DNA from 2 places in the Dactylosporangium sp. NPDC051087 genome. Region 1 is predicted to be linked to the other one. Evidence: riboswitches for the same ligand, from Rfam matches in the RefSeq annotation. Region 1 holds a riboswitch; the other holds the start of a gene.

Evidence for each region. A riboswitch is a leader RNA that binds a small molecule or an ion and turns the genes downstream of it on or off. The one in region 1 is predicted to bind S-adenosylmethionine.
Region 2: linked by a shared signal. The riboswitch ahead of thrC (threonine synthase) and the one ahead of ACZ6TV_RS09515 (aminotransferase class V-fold PLP-dependent enzyme) in region 1 are both predicted to bind S-adenosylmethionine.

Annotation. Positions count from the first base shown of each region.
Region 1 covers NZ_JBVJIJ010000004.1:122,250-137,544, reverse strand. The annotation lists gene ACZ6TV_RS09540 (fatty acid--CoA ligase) at 1-1,536, shown strand, start outside; gene ACZ6TV_RS09535 (hypothetical protein) at 1,533-2,000, shown strand; gene ku (non-homologous end joining protein Ku) at 1,997-3,016, opposite strand; gene ligD (non-homologous end-joining DNA ligase) at 3,111-4,043, shown strand; gene ligD (non-homologous end-joining DNA ligase) at 4,036-4,890, shown strand; gene ACZ6TV_RS09515 (aminotransferase class V-fold PLP-dependent enzyme) at 4,899-6,092, opposite strand; SAM riboswitch class IV at 6,105-6,221, opposite strand; gene ACZ6TV_RS09510 (PrsW family intramembrane metalloprotease) at 6,254-7,810, shown strand; gene ACZ6TV_RS09505 (GroES family chaperonin) at 7,801-8,130, opposite strand; gene ACZ6TV_RS09500 (AI-2E family transporter) at 8,269-9,519, shown strand; gene ACZ6TV_RS09495 (ATP-dependent DNA helicase) at 11,038-13,023, opposite strand; gene ACZ6TV_RS09490 (DUF402 domain-containing protein) at 13,153-13,647, shown strand; gene sigJ (RNA polymerase sigma factor SigJ) at 13,630-14,490, opposite strand; gene ACZ6TV_RS09480 (PI-PLC domain-containing protein) at 14,562-15,295, shown strand, end outside.
Region 2 covers NZ_JBVJIJ010000004.1:311,711-327,005, reverse strand. The annotation lists gene ACZ6TV_RS10475 (AAA family ATPase) at 1-1,422, opposite strand, end outside; gene ACZ6TV_RS10470 (alpha/beta fold hydrolase) at 1,507-4,251, shown strand; gene ACZ6TV_RS10465 (ABC transporter permease) at 4,248-5,126, shown strand; gene ACZ6TV_RS10460 (hypothetical protein) at 5,163-5,633, shown strand; gene ACZ6TV_RS10455 (glucosyl-3-phosphoglycerate synthase) at 5,614-6,528, opposite strand; SAM riboswitch class I at 6,630-6,767, shown strand; gene thrC (threonine synthase) at 6,778-8,046, shown strand; gene ACZ6TV_RS10445 (GNAT family N-acetyltransferase) at 8,433-9,476, shown strand; gene ACZ6TV_RS10440 (helix-turn-helix domain-containing protein) at 9,465-9,971, opposite strand; gene ACZ6TV_RS10435 (MFS transporter) at 10,023-11,279, shown strand; gene ACZ6TV_RS10430 (cold-shock protein) at 11,663-11,866, shown strand; gene groL (chaperonin GroEL) at 12,250-13,872, shown strand; gene ACZ6TV_RS10420 (GNAT family N-acetyltransferase) at 14,023-14,889, shown strand; gene ACZ6TV_RS10415 (hypothetical protein) at 15,025-15,255, opposite strand.

The DNA of each region.
Region 1 (15,295 bases):
GGGGCGAGACACACCTCATACGCCGAGGTCGGCCGGCAGGCCGCCCGCCTCGCCCACGCCCTCCGCGACGACCTCGGCGTCACCGGCGACGAGCGGGTCGGCACGCTGATGTGGAACAACGCCGAGCACCTGATCGCCTACCTCGCGGTGCCGAGCATGGGCGCCGTGCTGCACACGCTCAACCTGCGGCTCTTCCCCGAGCAGCTCATCTACATCGCCAACCACGCCGAGGACCGCGTCGTCATCGTCGACTCGACGCTGATCCCGCTGCTCGCCGGCGTCCTGCCGCACCTGACCACGATCCGGCACATCGTGGTCGTCGGCGACGGTGACACCGCGAAGCTGGCGAAGGACGGCGTCCAGGTGCACCGCTGGGACGCCCTGCTGGAGGGCAAGGCCGAGCGGTACGACTGGCCGGCCGTCGACGAGAACGACGCCGCGGCGCTGTGCTACACGAGCGGCACCACCGGCAACCCGAAGGGCGTCGCCTACTCGCACCGCTCCATCTACCTCCACTCGATGGAGGTCTGCATGGCGGAGAGCTTCGGCCTCGGGCCCAAGGTCCGCGACCTGTGCATCGTGCCGATGTTCCACGCGATGGCCTGGGGCCTGCCGTACGCCGCGATGATGAGCGGCGCGTCGCTGATCATGCCGGACCGTTTCCTGCAGGCGGCGCCCCTCGCGCAGATGATCGCCGTGGAGAAGCCCACGTTCGCCGGGGCCGTGCCGACGATCTTCACCGACCTGCTCGCGTACCTGGACGCCAACCCGACCGACACGTCGTCGCTGAAGGAGGTCGTCATCGGCGGCTCGGCCTGCCCGCCGGCGCTGATGCACGCGTTCTCCGAGCGGCACGGCATCGAGGTCATCCACGCCTGGGGCATGACGGAGATGTCGCCGCTCGGCTCGGTCGCCCGGGAGCCCTCCGGCGTCGACGGGCCCGAGGCGTGGGCGTACCGGTACACCCAGGGCCGCATCCCGGCGGGTGTCGAGGGCCGCATCGTCGGGCCCACCGGGGAGGTCATGCCGAACGACGGCAAGGCCGTGGGGGAGCTGCTGGTCCGCGGGCCGTGGATCACCGCGCAGTACATCGGCGAGGACGGCCCGGACCCGGACAAGTTCGAGGACGGCTGGCTGCGCACCGGCGACGTCGGCACGCTGTCGCCCAACGGGTACCTCACCCTCACCGACCGCGCCAAGGACGTGATCAAGTCCGGTGGCGAGTGGATCAGCAGCGTCGACCTCGAGAACGCGCTCATGGCACACCCGGCCGTCCTCGAGGCGTGTGTCGTGGGTGTACCGGACGACAAGTGGGGCGAGCGGCCCCTGGCCACGATCGTGCTCAGGGAGGGGCAGAGCGCCGACGCCGGGACGCTGCGCGAGTTCCTCGGCGACAAGGTCGCCAGGTGGCAGCTGCCCGAGCGGTGGTCGTTCATCGAGGCCGTGCCGAAGACCAGCGTCGGCAAGTTCGACAAGAAGCGCGTCCGCGCCGAGTATGCGGACGGCGGCCTCGAGGTGGTACAGATCAACGGGTGAACCGGACGGCGAAGATCGCGCTCATCGTCACGGGCGCGGTCATCGCCTGCATCATCGCTTCCTGTGGTGTGGTCCTGGCACTGCGTGACTGGGTGCCGGGACTCGCCGGGTGCGAGGACGTCGACACGCCGACGAAGACGGCCGTCATCACCTCGAAGACCCGCATCGAGCAGCAGTGGCCGCAGCTCGCCCCGATCCAGCAGGTGCACTGGCAGGAGCACGAGGCCCGGGCGCGGTCCTGCCCGGAGATCGGCCCGATGGACTACACGATGGACGGTTTCGCCGTGCTGACCCCGGAGCGGGCCGCGGCACTGCCGGCGACCGTTTCCGCGCCGGCTCCGGATGTACCGGAGGACCTGCGCCCCTTCGCGCCGGCCGCCCCGTCCTGGCTCCGGGTGGACGGCACCGGCCTGCTCCTGGACAAGGCGTCGGCGACCGTCTACTTCACCCGCACCACCGACTAGGCGGACTTCTTCGCGGGCGTCGCCTTCTTGGCCGCGGCCGTCTTCTTCGCCGGGGTCGCCGTCTTCTTCGCGGGCGTCGCCTTCTTCGCGGGCGTGGCCTTCTTGGCGGCGGTGCGCTTGATCGGCGTCGCCTCGGCGACCTCGTCGTCGTCGCCCTCCTCGGCCGCCGCGGCCTTCTTCGCGGCAGCCGCCGTCGGCTGCTTCTTCGCGGCGGAAGCGGCGGCCGGCGCGGCCTCACCGCGCGCCGCCTTGGCCCGCTCGACCGACGCGCGCAGCGCCGCCATCAGGTCGACCGCGGCGGCCGGCGCCTCCTCGGTCTCCTCCGGCTGCACGACCTCCCGGCCGGCCACCTTCGCGTCGATGACCTCCTGCAACGCCTCGCGGTAGTTGTCGGTGTAGGTGGACGGGTCGAAATCGGCCGCCATCGACTCGATCAGCGAGCCGGCCATCGCCAGCTCCGCCGGGCGCGCCGACACGTCCTCGTCGAGGATGTCGAACTTCGCCGCCCGGATCTCGTCGGGCCACAGCATCGTGTTGAGGACCAGCACCTCTTCGCGGACCCGCAGCGTTGCGAGCTGCTCGCGCTGCCGCAGCGCCACCTTCACGATCGCGACCCGCTCCGTGTTGGTGAGCGCGTCGCGCAGCAGCGCGTAGGGCTTCGCGGCCGTCTTGTCCGGCTCGAGGTAGTACGCCTTGTTGTAGAGGATCGGGTCGACCTGCTCGGCGGGCACGAACTCCAGGACCTCGATCGCCCGGCTGGTCGTCAGCGGCAGGTCGGCGAAGTCCTCGTCGGTGAGGATCACCATTTCGCCGCCGCCCAGGTCGTACCCCTTGGCGATGTCGTCATAAGCGACCTCTTCGCCGTCGATGGAGCAGACCCGCTTGTATTTGATCCGTCCGCCATCGTCGCGGTGGACCTGGTTGAAGCGGATGTCCTTCTCCTCCGTCGCCGAATACAGCCGGACGGCGATCGACACGAGCCCGAAGGAGACCGCGCCTTTCCAGATCGCGCGCATGGGGATCCCTTCCACAGCGTGTTGACCTCTGACTACAGCTTCGCATCGAATCGACCCGCACGCGAGGAACTCCGCGGCGAACTATCGTGGGGTGATGGGGACCGGCCCGCCGGCACCGATGCTCGCCTCGACCGGCCCGCTACCGTCCGGGCCGGGCTGGTCGTATGAGTTCAAGTGGGACGGCATCCGGGCGATCGCCGTCATCAGCGCCGGCGCGACCCGCCTCTACGCGCGCAGCGGCGTCGAGGTGACCGCCGCCTATCCCGAGCTCGCCGCGATCGGCGAAGGCCTCGACGACACCGTCCTCGACGGCGAGGTCGTCACCATGGACGAGGCCGGGCGACCCTCGTTTCAGCTGCTCGCCGAGCGGATGCACGTGCGCGAGCCGAGACTCGCGGCCCGCCTGGCGGTCACCCTGCCGGTCTCGTATCTGGCGTTCGACGTGCTGCGCGCCGCGGGGCGGGACGTGGTCGCCTCGCCGTACACCAGCCGCAGAACGGTCCTCGAAGGACTGTCCCTGGGGCCTCGGGCAGTCATCCCGCCGTGCTTCGACGACGGGCCGGCGACCGTCGCCGCCAGCCGCGACAACGCGCTCGAAGGGGTCGTCGCGAAGCGGGCCGGCTCGCACTACCACCCCGGCCTGCGATCGCCCGACTGGGTGAAAGTCAAGCTCGAAGAGAGCTGCGAGTTCGTCGTCGGCGGCTGGCGGCCCGGCAAGCGCGCCCTCGGCGCGCTGCTCGTCGGGGTCCCCGCCGCCGAAGGGCTGGCGTATCGCGGGCGGGTCGGCGGCGGGATCTCCAACGCGTCGGAGAAGGCGCTGCTGGACGCGCTGCGCGACCTGTCGACCGCGCGGCCGCCCTTCGCCGGCACCGTGCCCCGCGAGGACGCCCGCGGCGCGATCTGGGTCGAGCCGACGCTGGTCGTCGAGGTGAAGTTCAGCCACCGCACCCGCGACGGGCGGCTGCGCTTCCCGCGGTTCCTGCGCATGCGCCCCGACCTGACCGCATCGGACGTCCAGGATGGCTGACAAGGTCCGCGTCGAGGTCGAGGGCCGGCACCTCGACCTGACCAACCTCGACAAGGTGCTGTATCCGCAGGTCGGCTTCACCAAGGGCGAGATCATCGACTACTACACCCGGATCTCGCCGGTGCTGCTGCCGCACCTGGACGGCCGGCCGCTCACCCGGATCCGCTACCCGAACGGCGTCGAGGGCAACAGCTTCTTCGAGAAGAACGCGCCCGCCGGGACGCCCGACTGGGTCCGCACGGTCACGCTGCCGGTGCCGGGCTCCAGCCGCGGCCGGGAGACGATCGACTTCATCGTGGTCGAGGAGCTCGCGACGCTGGTGTGGCTGGCCAACCTCGCGGCGCTGGAGCTGCACACGCCGCAGTGGCGGGTGTCGCCGTCCGGCGAGGCGCTCAACCCCGACCTGCTGGTGATCGACCTCGATCCCGGCCCGCCGGCCGCGCTGCCGGCGTGTTTCGAGGTGGCGCTCCTGGTCCGGGACCGGCTCGCCGACGACGGGCTGGAGACGGTCGCGAAGACCTCCGGCCGCAAGGGGATGCAGCTGACCGCGGAGCTGTCCGGCGACGAGACGGCCGACGAGATCAGCGCCTATGTGAAAGACGTCGCCGACGAGCTCTCCCGCCTGCGGCCGGACCTGATCGTCTCGCGGATGGCCCGCCAGCTGCGGCCGGGCAAGGTCTTCATCGACTGGAGCCAGAACAACGCGTTCAAGACGACGGTGGCGCCCTACTCGCTGCGGGCCGGCGCGCTGCCCACCGTGTCCGCGCCGCTGACCTGGGACGAGGTCGCCGAAGGCACGATCACCATCGCCGACCTCACCCCGTCGGTCGTGCTGTCCCGCATCTGACCCGCCGGCTACCGGCGCAGGGCGGTGAGGAGGCGGTCGATGTGGGCCTCCGTGGTGCCGAGGCCGAAGCTGGCCCGGACCGCTTGCGCCGGCGCCTGCGCCGACGGGTCGAGGCGGGCGGTCGCCTCCTTCAGGAGCCGCCGGGTCAGCGGGTGGGCGCAGAACAGCCCCGTCCGCACGCCGATGCCGTGGTCGCGGCCGAGCCGCGTGGCCAGCTCGCCGGGGTCCTCGCCGAGCACCGCGAACGACACGATGCCGACCCGCTCCGCCTCCGCCCCGAACAGCCGCAGCTCCTCCACGTGCGCCAGCTCCGCCAGCCCCGCCCGCAGCCGCGCGACCAGGGCCCGCTCCGCGGAGTGGTCGGCACCGGCGAGCTCGCGGCACGCCGCGGCGAGCGCGACCGCGCCGAGCAGGTTGGGCGTGCCGGCCTCGTGCCGGGCCGGGCCGGTCGCCCACCGCACGGCGGCGGCGTCGTCGACGTGGGCACTGGCGCCGCCCCCGGCCAGATACGGCTCCGCGGCGTCGAGCCAGTCCGCGCGGCCCGCGAGCACCCCGGCGCCGAACGGTGCGTACACCTTGTGACCGGAGAACGCGACATAGTCCGCACCCAGGGCGGTCAGGTCGACCGGGGCGTGCGGGGCGAGCTGCGCGGCGTCGACCGCCAGCCGGGCGCCGAAGCGGTGCGCGACGTCGGCGAGCGCCGCGACCGGCCACACCTCGCCGGTCACGTTGCTCGCCGCGGTCACGCTGACCAGCGCGCACCGCTCCCGGCGCAGCGCCTCTTCCAGCGCCGCCACGGCCTCCCGCGGCGAGCGCGGCGCGTCGAGGTGCACCGTCCGCCTCCACGGCAGCAGGTTGGCGTGATGCTCGGCGTCGAACGTGAGCACGGCCTCGCCCTCGGGCACCGCCCGGGCGAGCAGGTTCAGCGCGTCGGTCGTGTTGCGGGTGAAGACCACCGTGTCGCCGTCGCGGGCGCCGAGGAAGTCCGCGACGGTCTCCCTGGCCTGCTCATACTCCCGCGTACAGCGCTCCGACAGCGCGCCGGCGCCGCGGTGGACGCTGCCGTAGAACGGCAGGAGGTCGGCGACCGCGTCGGCGACGACCCGCAGGCACGGGGCGGTCGCGGCGATGTCGAGATTGGCGAAGTCGACGCTGCGGCCGTCGCGCAGCTTCACGTCACCGGGGGACAGGGTCGTGGACATGGCAGAGCCCTCCGCTCGCGCTTGCCCGGACACACCGCGTGCCGGACCGTGTCATCACCCGGGGCACCCCGCCGCGAACGCGAGGGTTGCCGGCCAGCAAGCCGGGGCTGTGCGCTGGCACTCATGACCTGCGTTCACCGTAGCGCGGTTAAGGTTGGCCCATGACCGAACTCCCGCCGAGTGGGACGCCATCGGATCCAGCCGCCACGCCGCCCACGCCGGAGCGGTCACCGTGGGCGGGTCCCGTCGCCGGCGCCGCCGACGGGACTCCGGTCGGCCTGGGCAAACCCTCGGTGCAGGACTGGGACACGGCCGCCGCCGACGTCGTGCCCAACGTGACCGAGGAGTCCGCCCCCGACACCGGGGAGCAGCGCTATCCGACCGCGGCCCTCGCCCTGGCCGCCGCCCCGCCCGCCAAGCGCTCCGACCGCCGCCGCCTCTGGACGCTCATCGGCGTCATGGGCGGGATCGCCGCCTGCGGCGTGGCCCTGCTGGCGTTCTTCGGCTTCAGCGGCGGATGGACCGCCCTGGTCATCGGCGTCGGCGCCGCGGTCATCCCCGTGCCGGTGCTGGTCTCCTGTTTCCTCTGGCTCGACCGGTACGAGCCGGAGCCCGTGCGCTATCTCGTCTTCGTCTTCGGATGGGGGGCCTGCGTCGCCACCGCCGTCGCGCTGGTGGTCAACACCCTGGGCGGCGTGCTCGCCGACCGGCTCGGCCTGTCCGACGCGATCGTGGCGGTCGTGGTCGCGCCGTTCATCGAGGAGAGCATGAAGGCCCTCGGGCCGATCCTGCTGTTCTGGCGGCGCCCACGCGCGTTCTCCGGCCTGATCGACGGCATCGTGTACTGCGGACTCTCCGCGACGGGCTTCGCGATGGTCGAGAACATCCTGTACCTGGGCTTCAAGGGCTACGCGGACACCGCCGAGGACGCCGGACCGGTCAACGGGGCCGTCGCCCTCGTCGCGATCTTCGTGGTGCGCATCCTGATGACCGGCTTCGCGCACCCGCTGTTCACCTCCATGACCGGCATCGGGATCGGCCTGGCCTCGCGCAGCTCGACGAAGGCGGTCCGGTGGCTCGCGCCGCTCGCCGGGCTGCTGCTCGCGATGCTGCTGCACGGGTCGTGGAACCTCATGTCGGTCACGGCCTCCGCCAGCGCCTGGGTGCTGCTGTACGGGTACTTCGCCGTCATGATGCCGATCTTCCTGTGCATGGTCGGCTTCGCCCTTTGGCAGCGTTCCAACGAAGGCAAGCTGACCGAGCGGGTGCTCACCGAATACGCGCGGGCCGGCTGGCTCTCACCGCCGGAGGTGGCCGCCCTGGGCACCCTCGGCCGGCGGCTCTCCGCCCGCCGGTGGGCCAAGCGGGTCGCCGGCGAACCGGGCGCCAAGGCGATGCGGGCCTTCCAGTTCGACGCGACGAAGCTCGCACTGCTCCGCGACGGGCTGTACCGCGGCCTCGACAAGACACCGGAGCGCCGGATGGAGGCCCTCGCCGAGGAGCGGCAGCTGCTCACGGCACTCGCGGCCTATCGCCAGGTCTTCATCGGCCGGGATCCGCAGGCGCCGCTCGCGGTGTGGGACGGCAGCAGATACCACATCACCTTCCCGGACGGGATGGTCCGCGTGCTCGCCGCCCCACCCACGCCGGTCGTGCCGGTCCCGGTCGTGGTGCCGCAGCCTCTCGCGTACGGCAACTACCCCTATCCCTACAGGTAGAGCCCGGTGGAGTCCGGCTCCACCCGGCGGGCCGCGACGGCGTGCACGTCACGCTCCCGCAGCAGCACGTAGTCGCGGCCCTGCAGCTCCACCTCGGAGCGGTCCTCAGGGTCGAACAGCACCCTGTCGCCGGACACGATCGACCGCACGTTGGGACCGACACCGACCGCCGTCGCCCACGACAGGCGCCGTCCCACCGACGCCGTCGCCGGGATCACGATGCCGGACACGTGCCGGCGCTCACCTTCGGAGCCTTCGAGCCGCACGAGGACCCGGTCGTGCAGCAACCGGATCGGCAGGCCCCCTTCCACATCGGACACGACGGGCGGGGTGGTGGCCGCCGGGTAACCGGCGGCTGGCTGGGCTGTCACGGTTGCGACGCTACCGCCTGGGTACGTGCCATCGCCGCGGGACCCGGTCTACGGTGAGGAGTCCGCTCGCATCACCAAGGGGGTTCCGTGGGCCGGTTCGATCAGGTGCGCGTCAACCTCAGGCGGGCCTATGAGGAGCGCCTCGAAAAGGCCCGCATCGAGCGGGAGGAGGCCGCGTCCGCCTCACAGGAGCCGCCGGTCCCGGACGATCCACCGCCCACCCTGGACGTGGGGCACCCCTCGACGATGAGCCGCGACGACGCCGAGGTCCCGCACGGGCTGCGCATCACCGCCGCCTGGTCGTGGCGGCTGCTCGTCCTCGTCGCCGCGCTGGCCGTCCTGCTCTTCCTCGTCAGCCGCCTCAGGACCGTCCTCATCCCGCTGAGCATCGCGCTGCTGCTGTCCGCGCTGCTCGCGCCGATGATGGGCTTCCTGCGCCGCCGGGTGAAGCTGCCACCGTCCCTGGCCGCGTTCCTGGTCCTCATCACCGGCCTGGCCGCCGTCGCCGGCGTCCTCACCCTCGTGGTCTCCGAGTTCGTCGACGGCTTCCCGGCCCTGGCCGACAAAGCCTCCGTCGGCGTCAACCAGATCCAGGACTGGCTCACCACCGGCCCGCTGCACCTCAACGGCAGCCAGCTCGACGCCACCTTCGACGCCGCCACCAACTGGCTCAACGACAACCGCGGCAGCCTCACCGACAGCGCCGTCTCCACCGCCACCGCCACCATCGAGTTCTTCGCCCTGCTCCTGCTGGTGCTCTTCGTCACGTTCTTCTTCATGCGTGACGGCCACCGCATCTGGCTCTTCCTCACCGGAGTCCTGCCCACCCCGGCCCGCGACCCGATCCGCCGCGCCGGCGAGGCCGCCTGGCGCACCCTGGTCGCCTACGTCCGCGCCACGGTGCTGGTCGCCTTCATCGACGCCCTCGGCATCGGCCTGCTCCTCGTCATCATCGACGTGGACTTCTGGTTCCCCCTGGCCACGATGGTCTTCCTCGCCGCCTTCGTACCGATCATCGGCGCCACCGTCTCAGGCGCCGTGGCCGTCCTGGTCGCCCTCGTCGACGAAGGCCCGATCAGCGCCCTCGTCGTCCTCATCGGCGTCATCGCCGTCCAACAACTCGAAGGCCACGTCCTCCAGCCCCTCATCATGGGCCGCGCCGTCTCCGTCCACCCCCTGGCCGTGATCGTCGCCATCTCCACCGGCGTCGTCCTGGCCGGCATCATCGGCGCCCTGGTGGCCGTCCCCCTCGTAGCCGTCCTGAACACGGGCATCCGCCACCTGGTCCAACACCGCCACGAACCCCCACCCGACGCGGTCATCATCTCCTCCGACTAGCCGCCGGCCACGACCAGACGACGTCGAAGTGGGCCTGCCCGGTTGCGGAGCTGGAGTGTGGCGAACGTTCCCAGGCGGGGAGGGGTGCCATGGGCCAGGCCGGTCCGAGCGCGAGCCGTAGAAGAGCGACGCAGAAATAGGCCGCGGTCGTGGTCGGTTTCCAGCCGAACGGCGGGACGGGCAACGACCAGGCTCGTCAGACCGGCGACCGCAGAGCTGTGAGCTGATGTTGAGGTGGCTTCTCGTGAGCGGGGAGGGCGTCGCGGGCCGGGTCGGTCCGGGCGCCAACGGCGGCAAAGAGGCGTGCGGGTAGGGACGCTGCTGTGGGTCGTTTCCAGGCGGGAGTCCGGGCCGGGCAGCGACCAGGCTCGTCAGCTCGGCGGACCGGTGTCGAGGTGGCCATCCACAGCGGCGGGACGGTGGACTCGTCCGGCTGCGATGCGGAGGGCGGACCTGTCGTGAGGCGAGCTTCCCAACCTGCGGAGGGTGCCGGGGGCCAGGTCGGTCCGGAGGCCAACGGTGGCAAAGAGACGTGCGGGTAGGGACGCTGCTGTGGGTCGTTTCCAGGGGGGAGTCCGGGCCGGGCAGCCAGCAGGCTCGTCAGCTCGGCGGACCGGTGTCGAGGTGGCCATCCACAGCGGCGGGACAGTGGACTCGTCCGGCTGCGATGCGGAGGGCGGACCTGTCGTGAGGCGAGCTTCCCAACCTGCGGAGGGTGCCGGGCGCCAGGTCGGTCCGCACGCCAACGGCGGCAACGAGGCGTGCAGGTGGCGACGGTGGCCGCGGGCTGCTTCCAGGCAAGAGTCCAGGACAGCGAGGACGGCGAGGGCCAGCTCGGCGGCGATCAGCTCGGCGACTATCAGGACCCCGGCGACCAGGAACGCCAGATCGGCAGCCCATCAGGCGGCAGGCCCGCCAACCAACAGTCCCGTCGATCGGCCGGCCTGGCAGCTAGCACGTCAACCGGCGGTCTCGTCGAACGGCAGTCCCGTCAGTTGTCGGCCCGTCGATCGGCCGACTTGGCAGCCAGCCCATCAACTTGCGGTCCCCTCCCGGCAGTCTCGTCGATCGGCTGCGATCTCCGAGCCCGGATTCAGCCGGTGGGCGGCCTGGGGCACCGCCAACGAGCCCGTCGATCGGCAGGCCCGTCAGTCGGCAGTCCGTCGGTGGGCCAGCCCGCCAACCCGTCGACAGGCAACGCCAACCCGTCAACCGCCAACCCGCTCGCCAACCCGTCGACAGGCAACCGCCAACCCGTCAACCGCCAATCCGCTCGCCAACCCGTCGATGCGCCGGCCGCCAACCGTCGACCGGCCAACCCATCGACCGGCCCGTCAACCCGTAGATGGGCCGGCCCGCCAACTCGTCGGCCGCCAGCACGTCGACCGGCAGCTGCCCGTCAACTGGCGGACCTCGTGCGCCGGCGGATCTCGGGGCTGGTGAGTGTTTGAGTTTCTCGATGGTGGGGCGGTGGCGAGTGGTGGCGGCAGGTCAGGTGGCCGGCCGGAGTGTGGAGCGTTACGAGCTTCCCAGCCTGCGCAGAGCGCCGCGGACCAGGTCAGGCTTGGTCGTGTACCAGAACGGGGGCAGGGACGCCCGCAGATAGGGGCCGTAGCCACGGGCGGTTTCCAGGCGGGAGTCCAGGACGGCCACGACGCCCTTGTCGGTGCGGGCTCGGATCAGGCGGCCGACGCCCTGGGCGAGACGGACCGCGGCGATCGGGACGCTGACGGCGGCGAAGCCTGAGCCGCCGGAGGAGTCGACGGCGGCGGAGCGGGCGGCGGCGAGGGGCTCGTCGGGGCGGGGGAAGGGGAGGCGGTCGATGATGACCAGCTGGCAGGCGTCGCCGGGGACGTCGACGCCCTGCCAGAGGGACATGACGCCGAGCAGGCAGCTGTTGCGGTCGTCGCGGAACTTGCGGACCAGGATCGGCAGGGACTCCTCGCCCTGCAGGAGGATCGTGATGCCGGGGGCGCGGGCGCGCAGCACCTCGGCGGCGCGCTCGGCGGCCTTGCGGGAGGAGAAGAGGCCCAGGGCGCGGCCGCCGAGGGCCTGGACGAGCTCGACCATCTCGTTGGCCGCGGGGTCGGACAGGCCGGAGGTCTGCGGGCGGGGCAGGTGGGCGGCGACGTAGAGAATGCCCTGCTTCGCATAGTCGAAGGGGGAGCCGACGTCGAGGGAGCTCCACGCGAGGTCGGCCTCGTCGCGGGCGGCGTCGGCGCGCTTGACCGCCTCGCGGGCGGCCTCGGCCGGGGACGCGCCGGTGGCGAGGGCGGGCGCGGGGGTGGTGACGGGGAGGCCGAGGGAGCGGGCGACCGTGTCGAACTGGCCGCCGAGGGCCAGGGTCGCGGACGTGGCGACGACGGTGCGCTCGTGGAACAGGTGGGTGTTGAGGGTGCCGGCGACGGAGAGGGGCGCGACGACCACCGCGCGGCGGCCGCGGTCGTCGCGCTCGATCCAGACGACGTCGTGCTCGGAGTCGGAGAGGATGCGCTGGGCGATCTTGGTCAGGTCGCCGACCATGGTCTTGGCCTGGGCCTTGCGGACGGGGTCGGCGTCGTCGGCCTTGACCTCGCCGATGGCGTCGATGGCCTTGCGGCCGCCGCCGTCGAGGAGGGTCAGGGCCTCGCCGATGGTGGTGGGCAGGCCGTCGGTGATGCGGCCGGCGGGGGCGTCGGCGAGCGCGACGGTGAGGGTGTCGCCGGCCTCCATGAGGCGGTCGGCGACGTCGTCGTCGACATAGGGGCGGCAGCGGCGGGCGGCCCGCTCCAGCAGCTCGGGGGTGAGCTCGGCCTGCGACGCGGAGCTGACCCGGTCGGCGAGCTCGTGCGCCTCGTCGACGACGAGGAGCTTGTGCGGCGGGATGATCATGCGGCCGCTGAGCATGTCGACGGCGAGGAGGCTGTGGTTGGTGACCACGATGTCGGCCTCGCGGGCGCGGGCGCGGGAGGCCTCGGCGAAGCACTCCGCGCCATATGGGCAGCGGGCGGCTCCGACGCACTCGCGGGCGGGCATCGAGACGAGCTTCCAGGCCGAGTCGTCGACGCCCGGGTCGAGCTCGTCGCGGTCGCCGGTGTCGGTCTCCATCGCCCAGTCCCGGAGGCGGTCGATGTGCTTGCCGATCCTGCCGGCCTCGCCGAGCCAGCGGGTGGGCCGGGCCTCGCCGACGTCGAAGAGGGCGTCCTCGGGCTCCTCGGCGGAGGTGCCCTCGAGACGGGCCAGGCAGAGATAGTGGTGCCGGCCCTTGAGCACGGCGAAGGTCGGCCGCCGGCGCAGCATCGGCTCGACCGCGTCGGCGAGCCTGGGCAGGTCGTGGTCGACCAGCTGGGACTGCAGCGCCAGGGTGGCGGTGGACACCACGACGGGTCCGTCGATGAGCAGCGACGGCACGAGATAGGCGAGGGACTTGCCGGTGCCGGTGCCCGCCTGGACGAGCAGGTGCTCCTCCTGGGCGGCCGCGCGGGAGATCGCCTCGGCCATCTGCTGCTGCCCGGGTCGCTCCATGCCGCCGGGGACGGCACCGACGGCGGCGGACAGCAGATCAACGGTGGCAATCGTCGCGGTCACGCCAAGAAGCTACCGTGCCGGTACGACAGAACCCGTCGGGCGGACCAGGATCAGTACTGTGGGCGCATGCCAAAGGTGGTCTACCGGAAGTTCGACGGCTCACTGCACTGGAACTACGAGACCAGACTGCTCGGCGAGGACGACCACGGCATCTGGGTCGGCGCCGACAGCGGCACCATCGTGCACCGCGGGCCGACGAGGACGGGCCCGGTCGAGTCGCCGCACGTGCTGCTCTTCCCGCGTCAGGCCTGGTGGACCGCCTGTTTCAACGCGGCCCCGCACCGCACCGAGATCTACTGCGACATCACCACGGTCCCGCACTGGATCGAGGAGACCGAGGTCACGATGATCGACCTGGATCTCGACGTCCGGCGCCGCCGCGCGGGCGAGATCGAGCTGCTCGACGAGGACGAGTTCGCCGCCCACCAGGTCAAGTATTCCTACCCGGCCGACGTGATCGCCGAGGCCCAGGCCAGTGCCGAGTGGCTCTTCGGCGCCGTCACCCAGCGCACGGAGCCGTTCGGCACCAAGTACCACGACTGGCTAAAACTCGTCCAGTGAGAGCTTCGCCGGGTTGAGCTGGTTGTAGAGCCCGGTCACGAGCCCCGAAGGGCTGACCGACAGGCCGGCGACCGCGACGACGGAGCCGGATCTGGCGATCAGCCCGAGGTCGCCGTTGACGAGGGCGGGTTCGACTTCGAAACCCCGCCGGTAGAGGCCCAGCACGAAGCGCGCCACATCGGAAGCGCCCACGATCGGCCGGCGGGCGGCGGAGACGACGCCACCGCCGTCGCCGAGCGCCACCACGTCCGGGGCGAGGACCTTGAGCAGCGCGTCGAGGTCCCCACCGGACACCGCGGCGGTGAACGCGGCGAGGACCTCGGCCTGCTTGGCCCGGTCGGTGGTGTGCCGGCGTTCGCCGTCGGCGACGGCCCGGCGGGCCCGTGAGCCCAGCTGTCTCGCGTTCTCGGTGGTGGTGCCGAGGGTCGCCGCGACCTCCGCGAACGGCACGGCGAACACGTCGTGCAGCACGAACGCGACCCGCTGCTCCGGGGTCAGCGCGTCCAGCACGAGCAGCAGCGCGATGCTCACGCTGTCGCGGAACGACACCCGCTCGCCGGGGTCGACCTGCGCCGGGTCGGCGATCCGCTCGACCAGCGGCGACGGCAGCCACGGCCCGACGTACGCCTCGCGCCGGACCTTGGCGGCGCGCAGGTGGTCGAGGCACAGCCGCCCGGTGACGGTGGTCAGCCACGCCCGCAGGTCGGCGACGCCGGAGGTGTCCGCGCCCGCGAACCGCAGCCAGGCGTCCTGCACGACGTCCTCGGCGTCGGCGCGGCTGCCGAGCATCCGGTACGCCACGCCGAACAGATGCTCGCGGTGCGCGCTGAACCCGTCGTCCACGCACTCATTCAAGCCCATCGGAGCAGGGCGTTTCCCACCCGGGCGATATGTACGTTACATACCATTTAGGCATGAGCAATGGTCTGGCCACGGTCGCCAGCGGCCTCGTCGGCCTCGCTGCGATGGGTGCCCTCGCCGCGGCGAGGGCGCGGCGGGGCCGGCCCTATCTCGCCGACGGTCTGCTCGTCGCCGTCGACGGGCCGGCCGACCCGATCGCCACCGCGGTCCGCGCCGGCTTCGCGGGCGTCGAGGTCGCCGTCCGGCTCGACGGCGACACCAGCCCGCCCGTGCTGCGCCTGGACTGCGTCATGCCCGACGGCGAGCCGGCGCCGACGTTCGAGGACGCCGTCCTGGATCCCCTGGCGGCGCTGGTCGACGCGAGCCCGGTCGGCCGGGTCCATCCCCGCCGCGCCGAGCCGTTCCTGCTGCTCGTGCACGCCGACCCGGACCTGGCGGCACCGCACAGGAGCGCGCCACAACAGCGGGGCGCGCCGGCGCTGCTGACCGCGCGGCCGGAGTACGAGGCCCTCGACCTCCTCCTGCGCCCGCGGGCCGAACTGCTCACGACCTTCCTGGGCGGCCGGGTGGTGCCCGGCGCGATCACCGTCGTGCTCACCGGCCCGTACTGGTCCCGCGCCGACCTGCTCGGCGCCTACGAGCGGTTCGCGTTCCTGGAGGGCCGCTTCAGCGACCTGGAGCCGGGCGGGCTGCCGGTGACCGTCGCGCCGCTGGTCACCGAGGTGCTCGGGGCCAGGCTCGGCTGGGACCCGCAGGAGGAGTGGCCCGAGTTCCCCGCCGAGGCGCG
Region 2 (15,295 bases), 190 kb from region 1:
CTGCTTGACCTCGACCATGTCGCCGACGTCGTCGAGGGTGACCTTGGCGAGCTCCAATGAGGACTCCGCCATCGAGGTGGGGCGCACGACCTCCAGGGCGGCCTCGAAGTCGGCCATCCGCACGCGGGGGGTCTCACCCTCGCGGCGGTGGCGGAGCGCGGCTCGTACACCTGCCTCGCGGGACAACGCGGCGAGGTCCGCGGCGACGAAGCCGGGCGTGCGGGCCGCGACGTCGTCGAGCCTGACGTCGTCGTCCAGGGGCATGCCACGGGTGAGGACGGTGAGCTGCTCGCGGCGCAGGGCGGCGTCGGGGAGCGGCACGGCGATCCCGTGCGCGAGCAGGCCGGGGGCGTGCACCGCGGGGTCGACGGACTCGGGACGGCTGGTCGTGCCGACCACGGCCGCGCCGTCGCGGATGAGCTCGCCGATCAGTTGACGGAAGACGGTCGACAGCGGGCCCGGCTGGTCGCGCGGGGCGAGCGCGTCCACGTCGGAGACCAGCAGGACCGCCGGACCGGCCGCGCGCACCTGACCTGCGGCCTCGCGCAACCTGGCGGCGGCGTCGTTGTTGGTCAGCGCCGCGAGCTCCGGCGCCCACAGCTGCACGACCCGGGCCCGGACACTGGTCGCGACGGCCTGCACGAGCGCGGACTTGCCGGAGCCGGCGGGCCCGGTCACCAGGACCCCCAGCGACACCGTCGTGCCGAGCTTGGCGAGGACCTCGCGGTGGTGGAAGCCGAGGTCGAGCAGCTCGCTCAGCTGCTCGGCCTGCGCGTTCAGCCCCGGCAGGTCCTCGAGGGTGAGATCGGCCGGCGGCGGCGAGGCGACGACGCTGCCGGGCGCGTGGGTGGCGTGGCCGTGCTGCCAGCCGACCGCGGTGTCCATGGTCACCAGGGCGCCGGCGGCGGGTGCGGCGGCCGCGACGGTCAGCAGGGCGCTGGTCCAGCCGTATCCGACGGTGTTGGACAGGCTGCGCCGCGCCGCCTCGAACACGCCGGGGTCCAGTGACGTGAGCGACACGTCCTGCGGCAGCAGCGACACGTTGTCGCCGACGGTGACGACCTTGCCGAGCAGGGCCAGGCGCAGCATCTCCGGCGACACGACCGCGGCGATCGCGGCCGGCCCGGACAGGGTCACCGAGGTCGCCGCCCGCAGCGGCGCCGCCGACACCGTCACCTGGCCGCCGTCGCGCAGGCCGAGGTTGCCCAGCAGGAGGTCGTCGGCGTAGAGCAGGGCGCGGCTGGCGCCGGACTCGGCGACCGCGGCGATCCCGGCGGACTCGCGCCGGCCGGTGAGCGTGATGGGGTCGCCGGCGCGCAGGCCCAGCGCGGACAGGACCTCGGCGTGGAGCCGGACCACGCCGCGGCGGGCGTCCAGGGCCGCGGGGCGCAGGCTGGCGGTGAGCGTCAAGGTCGCGGCCACGCACCGAGCGTATAACCCAGCCGCTTGCTGTGAACCTGCTGAGGAATTCGCCAGAGAGCAACATCCGTTGCGTACGTTTGGCCGATGCGTCTCTTACCGCGTCTCGACCGGCGCAGGGTGATCGCCGGCTCGGTGGTCGCCCTGCTGCTGGCCGGTCTGGTCGGCTGGGCGGTCGTCCCGTCGCCCGCCACGTTCCGCACCGAGGAGCAGCGCATCACCGTGCGCACCGGGCCCGACGACGCGACCGAGGTGACCCTCGACACGACGCTGTACCTGCCGAAGCAGAGCGGCAAGAAGCCGGCGATCCTGCTCGCGCACGGCTTCGGCGGCACGAAGCAGAGCGTGCGGTCGGACGCCGAGAAGTTCGCCGACCTCGGCTACGCCGTGCTGACCTGGACCGCGCAGGGCTTCGGGCGCTCCACCGGCGAGATCCACATCGACAGCCCGGACTGGGAGGTCAAGGACGCCCAGCGCCTGCTGGACTGGCTCGCGGCCCGCCCCGACATCCAGACCGACGCGTCCGGCGACCCCCGGGTGGCGGCGGTCGGCGGCTCGTACGGCGGCGCTCTCGCCCTCCTGCTCGCCGCGCAGGACAAGCGGGTGGACGCGATCGTCCCCATGATCACGTGGAACGACCTGTCGCGGGTGTTCCTGCCCGAGTCGACCGGCAAGGACCCGTCGGGCGGCGTGTTCAAGAAGCAGTGGGCGGGCCTGTTCTTCGGCTCCGGCAGCTCGCTGACGGACATCGCCGCCGCCGCCCCGCAGCGGACGCCGGGCGGGGACGCCCAATGTGGACGGTTCGCCAGGGACGTCTGCGAGGCGTACCTCGACATCGCCACCACCGGCACGGCCGACAAGGACGCCATCGCGCTGCTGCGCAGGTCCAGTCCCGCGCCCGTCCTGGACCGGATCAAGGCGCCCACGCTGCTCATCCAGGGGCAGGTCGACACGCTGTTCCCGCTGAGCGAGGGCGACGCCAACGCCCGTGGCATCGCCGCCAACGGCACGCCGGTGCGGGTCGCGTGGTTCACCGGCGGGCACGACGGCGGCACCGGGCCGCAGTCCGAGGTCGACCGGCTGCGGTACCTGACCGCGCAGTGGCTCGACCACTACGTCAAGGGCAACGGCAAGGCGCCGGAGAACAGCTTCACCTACTCGCGGGTGTCCGGTCTCAACGCCCAGGGCCGCGGGCTCGTCACCGCCGCGTCGTCGACGTCGACCTACCCGGGCATCGCCGGCACCTCCACCGAGAGCGTGCCCCTCCTCGGCGGGCCCACCGGCATCGCCAACCCGCCCAACGGCAACCCCGCCGCGATCTCGTCGCTGCCCATCGCCGGCATCGCCAGCCTCCTCGGCAGCGGCGTGTCCGCCGAGATCCCCGGCCAGCACGCCGACTTCACGTCCGCGCCGCTGACCGCGAGCCTCGACGTGGCCGGCGCGCCGACGGTCCGCATCCGGGCCGCGTCGCCGACCGGCGAGGCCGTGCTGTTCGTCAAGCTCTACGACGTGCCCGCGAAGGGCGCCGCGTCGATCCCCGACGGGCTCATCGCGCCGGTCAGGCTCACCGGCCTGCCGAAGGACATCGCCGACGCGCAGCCCGTCACCGTCACCCTGCCCGCGGTCGTGCACCGGTTCGAGGCCGGCAGCAGCGTCCGGGTCACCGTCGCCACCGCCGACACCGCGTACTGGTCGCCGCCCGAGCCGGGCGTCTACCAGGTCGACGTCGACGGCGCGCTGACCCTGCCGAACGTCGCCGGCACCCCGCTGGCCAACCCGAACGTCATCTGGCGCTACGTCCTCGCCGCGCTCGTCGCCGCCGTCGCGGTCGGGCTGGTCGTCGCGATCCTCGTCGCCCGCGGCCGGGCCCGGCGGATCGAGCGCCGCGTCGACCCCGACCTCGTGGACACGCCGCTGGTCGTGCGGGGGCTGCGCAAGACGTACGGGGACTTCGTCGCCGTCGCCAAGGTCGACTTCACCGTCGAGCGCGGCCAGGTCGTCGGCCTCCTCGGCCCCAACGGCGCCGGCAAGACCACGTCGCTGCGGGTCCTCATGGGGCTCACCCGGCCCAGCCAGGGTGAGATCTTCGTCTTCGGCCACCAGCTCCTGCCCGGCGCCCCGGTCCTGTCCCGGGTCGGCGCCCTGGTGGAAGGGCCCGGCTTCCTGCCGCACCTCACCGGTCTGCGGAATCTCCAGCTGTACTGGGCGGCGACCGGCCGCCCGCACGACGACGCCCACTTCGACGAGGCGATGGACATCGCGGGGCTCGGCACGGCCGTCAACCGGCGGGTCAAGACCTACAGCCACGGCATGCGGCAGCGGCTCGCGATCGCCCAGGCCATGCTCGGCCTGCCCGAGCTGCTCGTCCTCGACGAGCCCACCGACGGGCTCGACCCGCCGCAGATCGCCGAGATGCGCAAGGTGCTGCGCCGGTACGCGACCGGCGGCCGCGCGGTCCTGGTCTCCAGCCACCTGCTCGCCGAGGTGGAGCAGACCTGCACCGACGTCGTCGTCATGCACCGCGGCGAGGTCGTCGCGACCGGCAAGGTCGACGACATCGTCGGCGACTCGCCCACCGTCCAGCTCGACGTGTCCGACGTGGACGCCGCGTTCAAGGTGCTCGAAGAGCTCGAAGGGGTCCGCTCGGTCGCCCCATCCGGCGGCAACGGCGGCCTCATCGTCGAGCTCGACGGGGTACCCCGCTCGGAGGTCGTCGCGGCGCTGGTGCGAGCCGGCGTCGGCATCGACCGGGTGACGCCGCGGCGGCGGCTCGAAGACGCGTTCCTGTCGCTCGTCGGCGGCGACACCAAGGCCAGTGGGGAGCGGTCATGACAACTTCGTCCGTGGACGTCATCGGCGGTGCGCCGGGCTACCGGCCGGGCGCGACCCTCTCGCTGTGGACGGAGATCCGCCGGCAGGCGGCCCGCCGTCGTACCCAGATGGCGCTGGGCTTCATGGTCCTGCTGCCGCTGATCATCCTGGTCGCCTTCCAGCTCGACAACGGCGGCGACGACGAGGGCGGCAACGGCGGCGAGTTCTCCCGCCTGGCCGACCTGGCCACGGCCGGCGGCGCCAACTTCACCCTCTTCACCCTGCTGGTGTCCTCGGGCTTCCTGCTGGTCGTGGTCGTCGCCCTCTTCTGCGGCGACACCGTGGCCAGCGAGGCGTCGTGGGGGAGCCTGCGGTACCTGCTGGCGATGCCCGTCCCGCGGGCCCGGCTGCTCGGCATCAAGGTGACCGCGGCGCTGCTCTACTGCCTCCTCGCGGTGCTGATCCTGGTCGGCACGGCCATGCTGGCGGGCACCCTGCGCTATGGCTGGGCGCCGCTCAACGCGCCGATCGGCGGGGAGATCGCCGCGGGGACGAGCGTCGTGCGGCTGCTGGAGATCGTCGGCTACCTGTGCGTCTCGCTCCTGGTGGTGGCGTCCCTGGCGTTCCTGCTGTCGGTGTCCACGGATGCCCCGCTCGGCGCCGTCGGCGGTGCGGTCCTGCTGCAGATCCTGTCCAACATCCTGGACCAGATCACGGCGCTGGGCACGATTCGCAACTTCCTGCCGACCCACTACGGCGACGCGTGGCTCGGCCTGCTGTCCACCCCGCTGCAGACCGACGACATGGTGAAGGGCGGCATCGCGTCCCTGGCGTACGCCACCGTCTTCTTCTCCCTCGCGTGGTGGCGCTTCTTGCGAAAAGACGTGGTGAGCTGAACGGAATTCGCGTACTGACCGGTAGGGTGCCGGTCCATGCGAATCTCGGCGCTCCGCGGTGCGTGGCTGCTCGTCCTCGGCCTCGCGGCGCTCTCCGCCACCCTCTACTACGACCAGGCCAACATCGCGGCCTGGACCACCTACGTCGCCTCGTCCAACGCGATGAACGGCCCCGCCGAGGCCCTCACCGCGCAGATCTTCACGATGATCGGCGCGGTCGCCGCGGCGGCGGTCGCGGTGCTGGTCACGCTGTGCGCGCTGCTGTTCGCCACCGGCCGTTCCGCCGGCCACTGGGCGCTGCGGCTGACCGTGGTGCTCACCCTCGTGCTGCTGTCGCTGGTCGCGATGGTCGTGCTGGTCGCGACGCTGACGGGTGAGCCGCCGACCGCCGTGATCGACACTCCACTGTGGCTGCTCGCCGCCGAGTGGGCCGCCGTCGCGACCGCGCTCGTCGGCGCGGGCATCACCACCTCCACGCTGTGGCAGTTCACCCCTGAGCCCGTGTAGCGCGCATCGGCGGGCGATCGGGGTGGGTGATGTCGTGATCGACCGGGGTCACCGTGTCGCCGTGCCTGGCGAACTGGGTGAGGGTCGGCCAGATCGGCGCGCCCGGCGTGACCCTGGCGTGGATGGTCTGCAGGATCGTCGCGGCCATCCGGCCCAGGGCCGCGGTGTCCTGGTGACCGTGGGTCCGCTGGCCGAGGTCGACCTGGGCGATCGCGTCGAGCCCGGCGGTGCGGTAGGTGTCGATGAGCAGGCCCGTCTCGACGCCGTACCCGGCCGCGAAGGGCAGCGACTCCAGCAGTGAGCGGCGGGCCGCGTACTCCCCGGCCAGCGGCTGCACCACGCCGGCGAGCTGGGGGAAGTACGCGTTGAGCAGCGGCCGGGCGGCGAGCTCGGTGACCCGGCCGCCGCCGGAGGCGGACACGTCCAGCAGCGGCCGGTCGTAGAACGCCTTCACCATGAGGGTGGCCGGGTCCTCGAGCAGCGGGCCGAGCAGTCCGGTGACGAAGTGCGGCCGGAAGTCGGTGAGGTCGGCATCGACGTAGACCAGGATGTCGCCGCTGGTGACCGCGAGGGCCTTCCAGAGCACCTCGCCCTTGCCGGGCCGGGATCCGGTCCCGGGGAGGATGTCGTCGCGGTGGTGGACGACGGCCCCCGCCTGCCGGGCGACCTCGGCGGTGCGGTCCACGGAGCCGGAGTCGACGACGACCACCTCGTCGACCAGGGGCATGAGGGTGCGCACGCCGGTGACGATCTCCCCGACGGTCGGCTCCTCGTCCAGCGCCGGCAGCACCACGCTGATCCGGGTGCCGCCCTTACGGCGCTGGAGCTCGGCGAGGGACCAGTCGCGCCAGGTCGAGGTGCGCTTGGCGAACCAGGTGGCCGCGTCGGAATGCATGAGTGAAACCGTAGTCAGGTCCATCTCGTGAGATGACTCATACGACGCCACCCGTGTCGGCCCTTACACTCGAAGTCGAAACGCGCTCGTCACAACTGAATACCTCATCCAGAGGGGCAGAGGGATACGGCCCGATGAAGCCCCGGCAACCCCTGCGACACGTCTCGACGCTGAGGCGGTCGCGGTAGGTGCCAAATCCGTCCCGGTGCGCAAGGCCATGCACTTGGGGAAGATGAGAGGAAGGCCTCTATGACCTCGACGCTCAGCGTCTTCACCGACTCTCCCGCCCGCCATCTGGTCTGCCGTGGCTGTGGGGCGCAGTTCCCGCTCGCGGCGCAGCACGCCTGTTACGAGTGTTTCGGCCCTCTCGAGGTGGGCTATGACGCCGAGGCGCTCGGCCGAGTCACCCGGGAGCAGATCGAGGCGGGTCCGCAGAACATCTGGCGCTATGCGCCGCTCCTGCCCGTCGGCATCGACCCGGACAGCCGCGTGACGCTCGACCCGGGGCTGACCCCGCTGGTCAAGGCCGACCTGCTGGCCGGCGAGCTCGGCATCACCGGCCAGCTGTGGGTCAAGGACGACTCGGCCAACCCGACGCACTCGTTCAAGGACCGGGTCGTCTCGGTGGCGCTGACGGCCGCGAAGGCGCTGGGCTTCACCCGCTATTCGTGCGCCTCCACGGGCAACCTGGCCAACTCGGTCGCCGCGCACGCCGCGCGCGCCGGGGTGCCGTCGACCGTGTTCATCCCGTCGGACCTGGAGCCCGGCAAGGTCGTGATGAGCGCCGTCTACGGCGGCGATGTCGTCGCGATCGAAGGGTCCTACGACGACGTCAACCGGCTCTGCTCGGAGCTGACGGAGACCGACGAGTTCGAGGACACCGCTTTCGTCAACGTCAATGTCCGTCCGTTCTACGCCGAGGGCTCCAAGACGCTGGGATATGAGGTCGCCGAGCAGCTCGGCTGGCGCATCCCGGCGCAGGTCGTCATCCCGATGGCCAGCGGCGAGCTGCTCACCAAGATCGACAAGGCGTTCAGCGAGCTGGTCGAGATCGGGCTCGTGCCGGACGCGGAGTGGACGGTGTTCGGGGCGCAGTCCGCGGGCTGCAACCCGATCGCGGTCGCGCTGCACAAGGGCACCGACGAGATCGTCCCGGTCAAGCCGACCGGCATCGCCAAGTCGCTCAACATCGGCGACCCGGCCGCGGGGGTCTACGCGCTGGAGTCGGTCCGCCGGACCGGCGGCTGGATGGAATACGTGGACGACGACGAGATCCGCGCCGGCATCCAGCTGCTCGCCCGCACCACGGGCGTCTTCGCCGAGACCGCCGGCGGGGTCACCACCGCGGTGCTGAAGAAGCTGGTGGAGACCGGCAAGCTCGACCCCTCGAAGGAGACGGTCGTCTTCAACACCGGCGACGGGCTGAAGACGCTCGACGCGGTCGCCGGCACGGTCGGCCCGTCGCACCGGGTGAAGCCTTCATTGAAGTCCGTGCGCGAGGCTGGGCTTTTGAGCTGATGGCTGATTTTTTCGCGCAACCTGCTGACGCCGATCACGGACGGTGTCGGATCGGCTGCGGTTGAGAGAGCGCTTCCACGCTCGGACGAGGGGCTACTCAGCCGATCGACGGATGTGACCGCGACGCAGTGTGATCGCGGTCGAGCCGAGCGTCTCGAAGCCACCCGCCGAGGGACTTGACGACCTCAGCACCGCGCGCCAGGATGCTCGATGCGGGAGGACGTGTCGCCGCGAGGCCCGGACCCTGGTCCAGGCCCGCGACCACAGCACCGGAGGTGCTGGCGAGCGTCCTCTCGACCATTTCCAGGGCAGGTTCGGGGCGGCCCTAGATCATCGACGCATATATCTGTTGTCCGTCGATGTGCCGGTGGTCCACCCTGGCGGACATGAGCCAGGACTTCAGCATCGTCGAGCTGGACGCCGATGACCCGGCGGCGATCGACGCGGCATTCACCATCGGCAACGAGGCGATCCTCGCCGACCTTCCGGACTTCCCGCCTAACTGCCGCTATGAGCACGACGTGCGGGTCCGCCTGCCGATGCCGGGCGCCGAGCGGCACGCCTTCCTCGCCCACCGCGGCGCCGAGCCCGTCGGCCTGGCCCTGCTCGACCTGCCCGACCACGACAACCTCGACAAGGCGCTGCTCGACGTGCTGGTGCTCAAGCGGCACCGCCGGCAGGGCGTCGGCCGGGCGCTGTATGAGCACGCGGTCGACTTCGCCCGGTCCCGCGGCCGCACGACGGTGATGGGCTTCGGTGTGCTCACCGACGCGGCCGGCGCGCCGCTCGGCTCGGGGGCGCCGTTCGCCGAGGCGCTCGGCCTGGACAACAAGCTCCTCGACGTCCGCCGCCGGCTGGACCTGGCGGACGCCGACGACGCCGCGCTGGACCGGATGCTCGCCGAGAGCTGGCCGAAGGCGGCCGGCTACTCGACCGTCCAGTGGGGCAACACCCCGCCGCCGGAGCTGATCGAGGACCTGGCGCTGCTGGACAGCTCGTTCCTCGAGGAGTCGCCGATGGGCGAGCTGGACTTCGAGCCGGAGAAGATCGACGCCGAGCGCCTCCGCAACGCGTCGGCGGTGCGGGCGCAGTACGGCTCGCGCAGGTATGAGACCGGGGTCATCGACGACGCGACCGGCCAGGTGGTCGCGTGGACCGCGATCCGGGTCGCCAAGACGATCGACTGGCACGCCTGGCAACTGATCACCCTGGTGCACCCCGCGCACCGCGGGCACCGGCTCGGCCTGATCACCAAGTTGGTCAACCTGCGCACGCTGCGGGCGCAGGAGCCGTCGGTGCGCATCGTCGACACCTTCAACGCCGAGGTCAACGCGCACATGATCGCGATCAACGAGGCGATGGGGTTCCGCGTGGTGGACCGGTGGGCCAACTGGCAGGGGCCGATCGCTCCCGCGGGGTCAGTCGCGTGAGCGGTCCTCGTACATGGCGAGGAAGATCGAATACGGCCGGCCGTTGGTCCGCTCGCGGCCGGCGTATTCGTCGAGCAGGGCCTGGAAGCGGACCCGCAGCTCCTCCCACTCCTCGGGGGTGAGCCGCAGCCCGAGCCGGGCGAAGTCGATCGCGTCGTTCTCGGCGTCCAGCAGCGCCAGCTCCTGCTCGAAGGCGTCGAGCATCGCCCGGTTGGTGCCGGCGCGCTGACCGCCGAGGCTGAGCTGCCACGACTTGGTCGTGGACAGGTAGGGCACCTCGCGCGTGCCGCGCGGACCGCGGCGCTCCTCCTGCGGCACCAGGAAGCCCGTCGCGACCAGCGTCCGGACGTGGTGCAGGACCGTCGCCGGGTTGGCGTCGAGCCGCTCGGCGATCTCCTTGTTGGTGAGCGCCCGATCCAGGCAGAGCCGGATGATGCGCAGGCGGACGCCGGAGGCGAGTGCCTTGGCCTCCGCGTCGGTTGCTGCTCGCCGCATCGTCCGAGTCTAACGATTGACTTTTCCCAATCGGTCACCGACAGTGGGTCCGTGAGACTCGGCCTGCTCCGCGATCACGACTTCCGGCTGCTGTTCACCGCCGACACCATCAGCCAGGTCGGCACCCAGGTGACCCTGCTGGCGCTGCCGCTGGTCGCGGTGCTCACGCTGGACGCCACCGCCCTGCAGATCGGGATCCTCGCCGCCTGCGAGACCGCCGCGTTCCTGCTGGTCGGGCTCCCGGCCGGCGCCCTGGTCGACCGGCTGCGGCGGCGCGGGACGATGATCGTCGCCGACCTCGTGCGGGCGCTCCTGCTGGCCTCCGTGCCGCTCGCCTGGTGGTCCGACATGTTGCGGATGCCCCAGCTGTACGTGGTGGGCCTGCTCTGCGGTGTCTGCACGGTCTTCTTCGACGTGTCGTACCAGAGCTATCTGCCGTTCCTGGTCGGCAAGGAGCATCTCGTCGAGGGCAACGCCCGGCTGGAGATGGTCCGCTCCACGTCCCAGATCGGTGGTCCGACCGTCGCCGGCGGCCTGGTCAAGCTCGTCGGCGGGCCGCTCGCGATCGCCACCGACGCGGCCAGCTACCTCGTCTCGGCGCTGGCCCTGTGGCGGATCCGCAAGATCGAGCCCGAGCCCACGCCGAAGGCCGACGCCCACCTCGGGCGCGAGATCATGGAAGGCCTCCGGTTCGTCCTGGGCAACCGGCTGCTGCGGGCGATCTCGATGTGCACGGGCACCGCCAACTTCTTCGGCGCCATCTTCAACGCGATGGTGATCATCTACTTCGCCCGCGACCTGGCGCTGTCGCCGGCGCTCATCGGCCTGTACTTCAGCATCACCGGCCTCGGCGCGCTCGCCGGGGCGTTCCTGGTCGGGCCGTTCGTGCGCTGGTTCGGCCAGGGGCCGGCGATGTGGATCTCGATCCTGGGCGGGTCGCTCAGTCAGGTCCTCGTCCCGTTCGCCCGCGACGACTGGCGGCTGTGGCTGGCCGCGGCCGGCGGCGTCGTCTTCGGCATCGGCGTCGTCGTGTACAACGTGACCCAGGTCAGCTTCCGGCAGACGATCACCCCCGACGACCTGCTCGGGCGGATGAACGCGACGATGCGCTTCATCGTGTGGGGCACGATGCCGATCGGCGGGCTCGTCGGCGGTCTGCTCGGCACGGCCCTCGGGGTCCACCTGACGATCTGGGTGGCATGCGCCGGATCGCTGATATCGGTGGTGCCCCTCCTTCTGTCACCCTTGCGGAGTCTCCGCGAGTTGACGTCCGCACCTTCCGCGGGCACGGAAGCAGTGCGGAAGTAGGCCGATCTTGCGGTTGTGACAGGTTGCGTGGTTCCAGTCGCGGCTTCCGGTTCCAACCGCAAGATCGGCGCTTCCCCTCGGATCTGTCTGACGTTTCCTTATTCGTTTGTGCTCACTATTCGACGCCTGCCGATGCGCTCGCCGTTTGTCGGCCGCCCCAAGAAAGGTTCGATCGGGGACCTTTTGCGTGCGCATGAACCGTGACCTTGCTGTCCGATTTGGGGCTGTCGGGCCTCGGTATATCTCGTGTACCGTCCGTTTCGGTCGTCGATCCTCGCGCCGGTGCCACCCCTTGGCCCGGCGTGCCCGGCCGAGGACCTCAAGGCTGGTCCCCACAGCCAGCCGGAGTGACAAAAGAAGGACTGAAGTAGAGGAAGTGCACCGTGGCACAGGGCACCGTGAAGTGGTTCAACAGCGAAAAGGGCTATGGCTTCATCGCGGTCGACGGAGGACAGGACGTGTTCGTCCACTTCTCCGCGATCGAGATGGATGGCTACAAATCGCTGGAAGACGGACAGCGCGTCGAGTTCGAGATCGCGCAGGGTCAGAAGGGCCCGCAGGCGGAGAAGGTTCGTCACCTCGCCTGACAACGTTCGTCCACACCCCGCCGGGGCACCGTCCTCATTGATGAGGAACGGTGCCCTGCGTCTTTTTCGGCATTATTCGCGCCATTCATGCCTGATTTGGCGCTCTTTGCGACGCTTCGACCACCCATGCCGTCACCTTGGGTTTGCTTGCACTCGACCGGCCAGAGTGCTAAACAGGAGTTGGCACTCGCATCAGGTGAGTGCCAACGGTCGGGGCGGTGCAGCGCCTGGGCGCGAGAGCGTCGGGGAGCTGGTCGTCGCGGGCTCATCCGGCCCGGCCAGCGAGGATCCCGCTGGGTCCTTGAAGGTGCGAAAGCAGGCGGTGAGCCGCCGGCCCCACGTGGGTCGAGGCGTAACCGGAGTGTCCAGGAGGACAACGCCGAATGGCCAAGATTATCGCGTTCGACGAGGAAGCGCGCCGCGGCCTCGAGCGGGGCATGAACACCCTCGCCGACGCCGTCAAGGTGACGCTGGGCCCCAAGGGCCGCAACGTCGTCCTCGAGAAGAAGTGGGGCGCGCCCACCATCACCAACGATGGTGTGAGCATCGCCAAGGAGATCGAGCTCGAGGACCCCTACGAGAAGATCGGCGCCGAGCTGGTCAAGGAGGTCGCGAAGAAGACGGACGACGTTGCCGGTGACGGCACGACGACCGCGACCGTCCTCGCCCAGGCGCTGGTCCGTGAAGGCCTGCGCAACGTCGCCGCGGGTGCCAACCCGATGGCGCTGAAGCGCGGCATCGAGGCCGCCGTCGCGTCCGTCGCGTCGGAGCTGGCCAACCTTGCCAAGGACGTCGAGACCAAGGAGCAGATCGCTTCCACGGCCTCGATCTCCGCCGGTGACTCCACCGTCGGCGAGATCATCGCCGAGGCGATGGACAAGGTCGGCAAGGAAGGCGTCATCACCGTCGAGGAGAGCAACACCTTCGGGCTCGAGCTGGAGCTCACCGAGGGCATGCGCTTCGACAAGGGCTACATCTCGCCGTACTTCGTCACCGACACCGAGCGGATGGAGACGGTCCTCGACGACCCGTACATCCTCATCGTCGAGTCGAAGATCTCCGCGGTGAAGGACCTCCTCCCGGTGCTGGAGAAGGTCATGCAGTCCGGCAAGCCGCTCGCGATCATCTCCGAGGACGTCGAGGGCGAGGCCCTGGCGACCCTGATCGTGAACAAGATCCGTGGCACGTTCAAGTCCGTCGCCGTCAAGGCCCCGGGCTTCGGCGACCGCCGCAAGGCGATGCTGACGGACATCGCGATCCTGACCGGTGGTCAGGTCATCTCCGAGACCGTCGGTCTCAAGCTGGAGAACGCGACCGTCGACCTGCTGGGCAAGGCCCGCAAGGTCGTCATCACCAAGGACGAGACCACGATCGTTGAGGGCTCCGGCGACGCCGACGGCATCAACGGCCGGGTGGCGCAGATCCGTGCCGAGATCGAGAAGTCGGACTCGGACTACGACCGCGAGAAGCTGCAGGAGCGGCTGGCGAAGCTCGCCGGCGGCGTCGCGGTCATCAAGGTCGGCGCGGCCACCGAGGTCGAGCTCAAGGAGCGCAAGCACCGCATCGAGGACGCCGTTCGCAACGCGAAGGCGGCCGTCGAAGAGGGCATCGTCCCCGGCGGTGGCGTCGCGCTCGTGCAGGCCGGCAAGTCGGCCTTCGACAAGCTGGACCTGGTCGGCGACGAGGCCACCGGTGCCAACATCGTCAAGGTCGCCCTTGACGCGCCGCTGCGCCAGATCGCGGTCAACGCCGGCCTCGAGGGTGGCGTTGTCGTGGAGAAGGTTCGCAACCTGGACGCCGGCTGGGGCCTCAACGCCGCCACCGGTGACTACGTGAACCTGCTCGGCGAGGGCATCATCGACCCGGCCAAGGTCACCCGCTCGGCCCTGCAGAACGCCGCCTCCATCGCGGCGCTCTTCCTCACCACCGAGGCAGTGGTCGCGGACAAGCCGGAGAAGACCCCGGCGCCGGCGGGTGCGCCCGGCGGCGGCGACATGGACTTCTGAGTCCACGTCTTCCTTCGTCAAGAAGGGCAGGCCCGTTCCGGGCCTGCCCTTCTTGCTGTCATGGGCGGTTGTGTTGGTGTTTGTGAGATTCGGTACACCTGACGTGCTCGGACAGCGGGGTGAGCGCTAACAGTTAGGTATCTTTACCAAATGATCGAGGAGCGGGTGGATGACCGCGAGGTGAGCCGGTTGTGCGCCGGGGCGCTGGACCTTCCGGAGGACGCCGGAGAGGCGGACGCGCTGGTGCGGCGGCTGAGCGCACCGCCGGCCGGGCGGATCACGGTGCGGTTCGCGGAGCGTGACGACGCCGGTGACCTCGCCGGGGTGGTGTTCGGGTCGATCAGTGACCGGGACCCGCACCTCGGGCACGTCGAGCTGCTCGCGGTCCGGCCCGACCGGCGGCGCGGCGGCGCCGGCCGGCGGCTGCTGGAAGCGGCGGAGCGCGGCCTGGCGGAGCGCGGGGCGCGGAAGATCAGGATCGGGGGCAACCCGCCCTGCTACGCGTGGCCCGGGATCGACGTGCGGTACACGCCGGCCGTGTGCCTCGCGCAGCGCGCCGGATATGAGCACACCGACACCGCCTGGAACATGACCGCCGACCTGGACAGGGTCAGCCAGGCGAAGCAGGCGGACGAGGGGCGGCTCGACAGCGCGGGGGTCAAGGTCCTGCGGGCGGACGCCGCCGCACCGGAGTGGGTGCGGGGCATCTGGGGCGACGGCTGGGCCTGGGAGGTGCAGCAGGCGCAGGGTTGCTGGGTCGCCATCCGGGACGGCGAGATCCTCGGGTTCGCGGCGTACGGGGCGAACCGCCCCAGCTGGTTCGGCCCCATGGGCACCGCGCCGGCCGCGGAAGGCCTCGGCGTCGGGCGGGTGCTGCTGCGCCGGTGCCTCGCGGACCAGCACGCCGACGGGCACCGCACGGCACAGATCGGCTGGGCGGGACCGGTCGCGTTCTACTCCAAGACGGTCGACGCACGGCTCGAACGGATCTTCTGGATCTACACCAAGACGCTGTGACGCATGAAGGGCAGGCCGTGGGTTCGCCACAGTCCTGCCCCGCACACGTCGCATCGGCGCCCAGTGATCCCCCGTCGTGCCACGGGCGGCCGATGCCGTCTCAAGACCCGCCGCGAGCGGCGGGCACACGAAAGGTCAGCGGTCGGGCTGGTTGGCCCGCTTGTCCTGCAGGCTCGTCTGCTGGTCCTGGAGGATCTTCTTCGCCTGCATGGTGGCCGTGTTCGTGGTCGCCGTCTGAGCCGCGATGTCCGCGTCCGGCGTGATGGTCATGTCGTCGGACATGTCCTGGTCCAGGTAGCCGAGGTCGTCTTCGCTCCGGTGCATGCCGCGGCTGTCGAAGTTGCTGTTCTTCTTTGACTTGCCCATGGCTTTCCCCCTCGTGTAGGCCGCTCCCACCATATGAGGA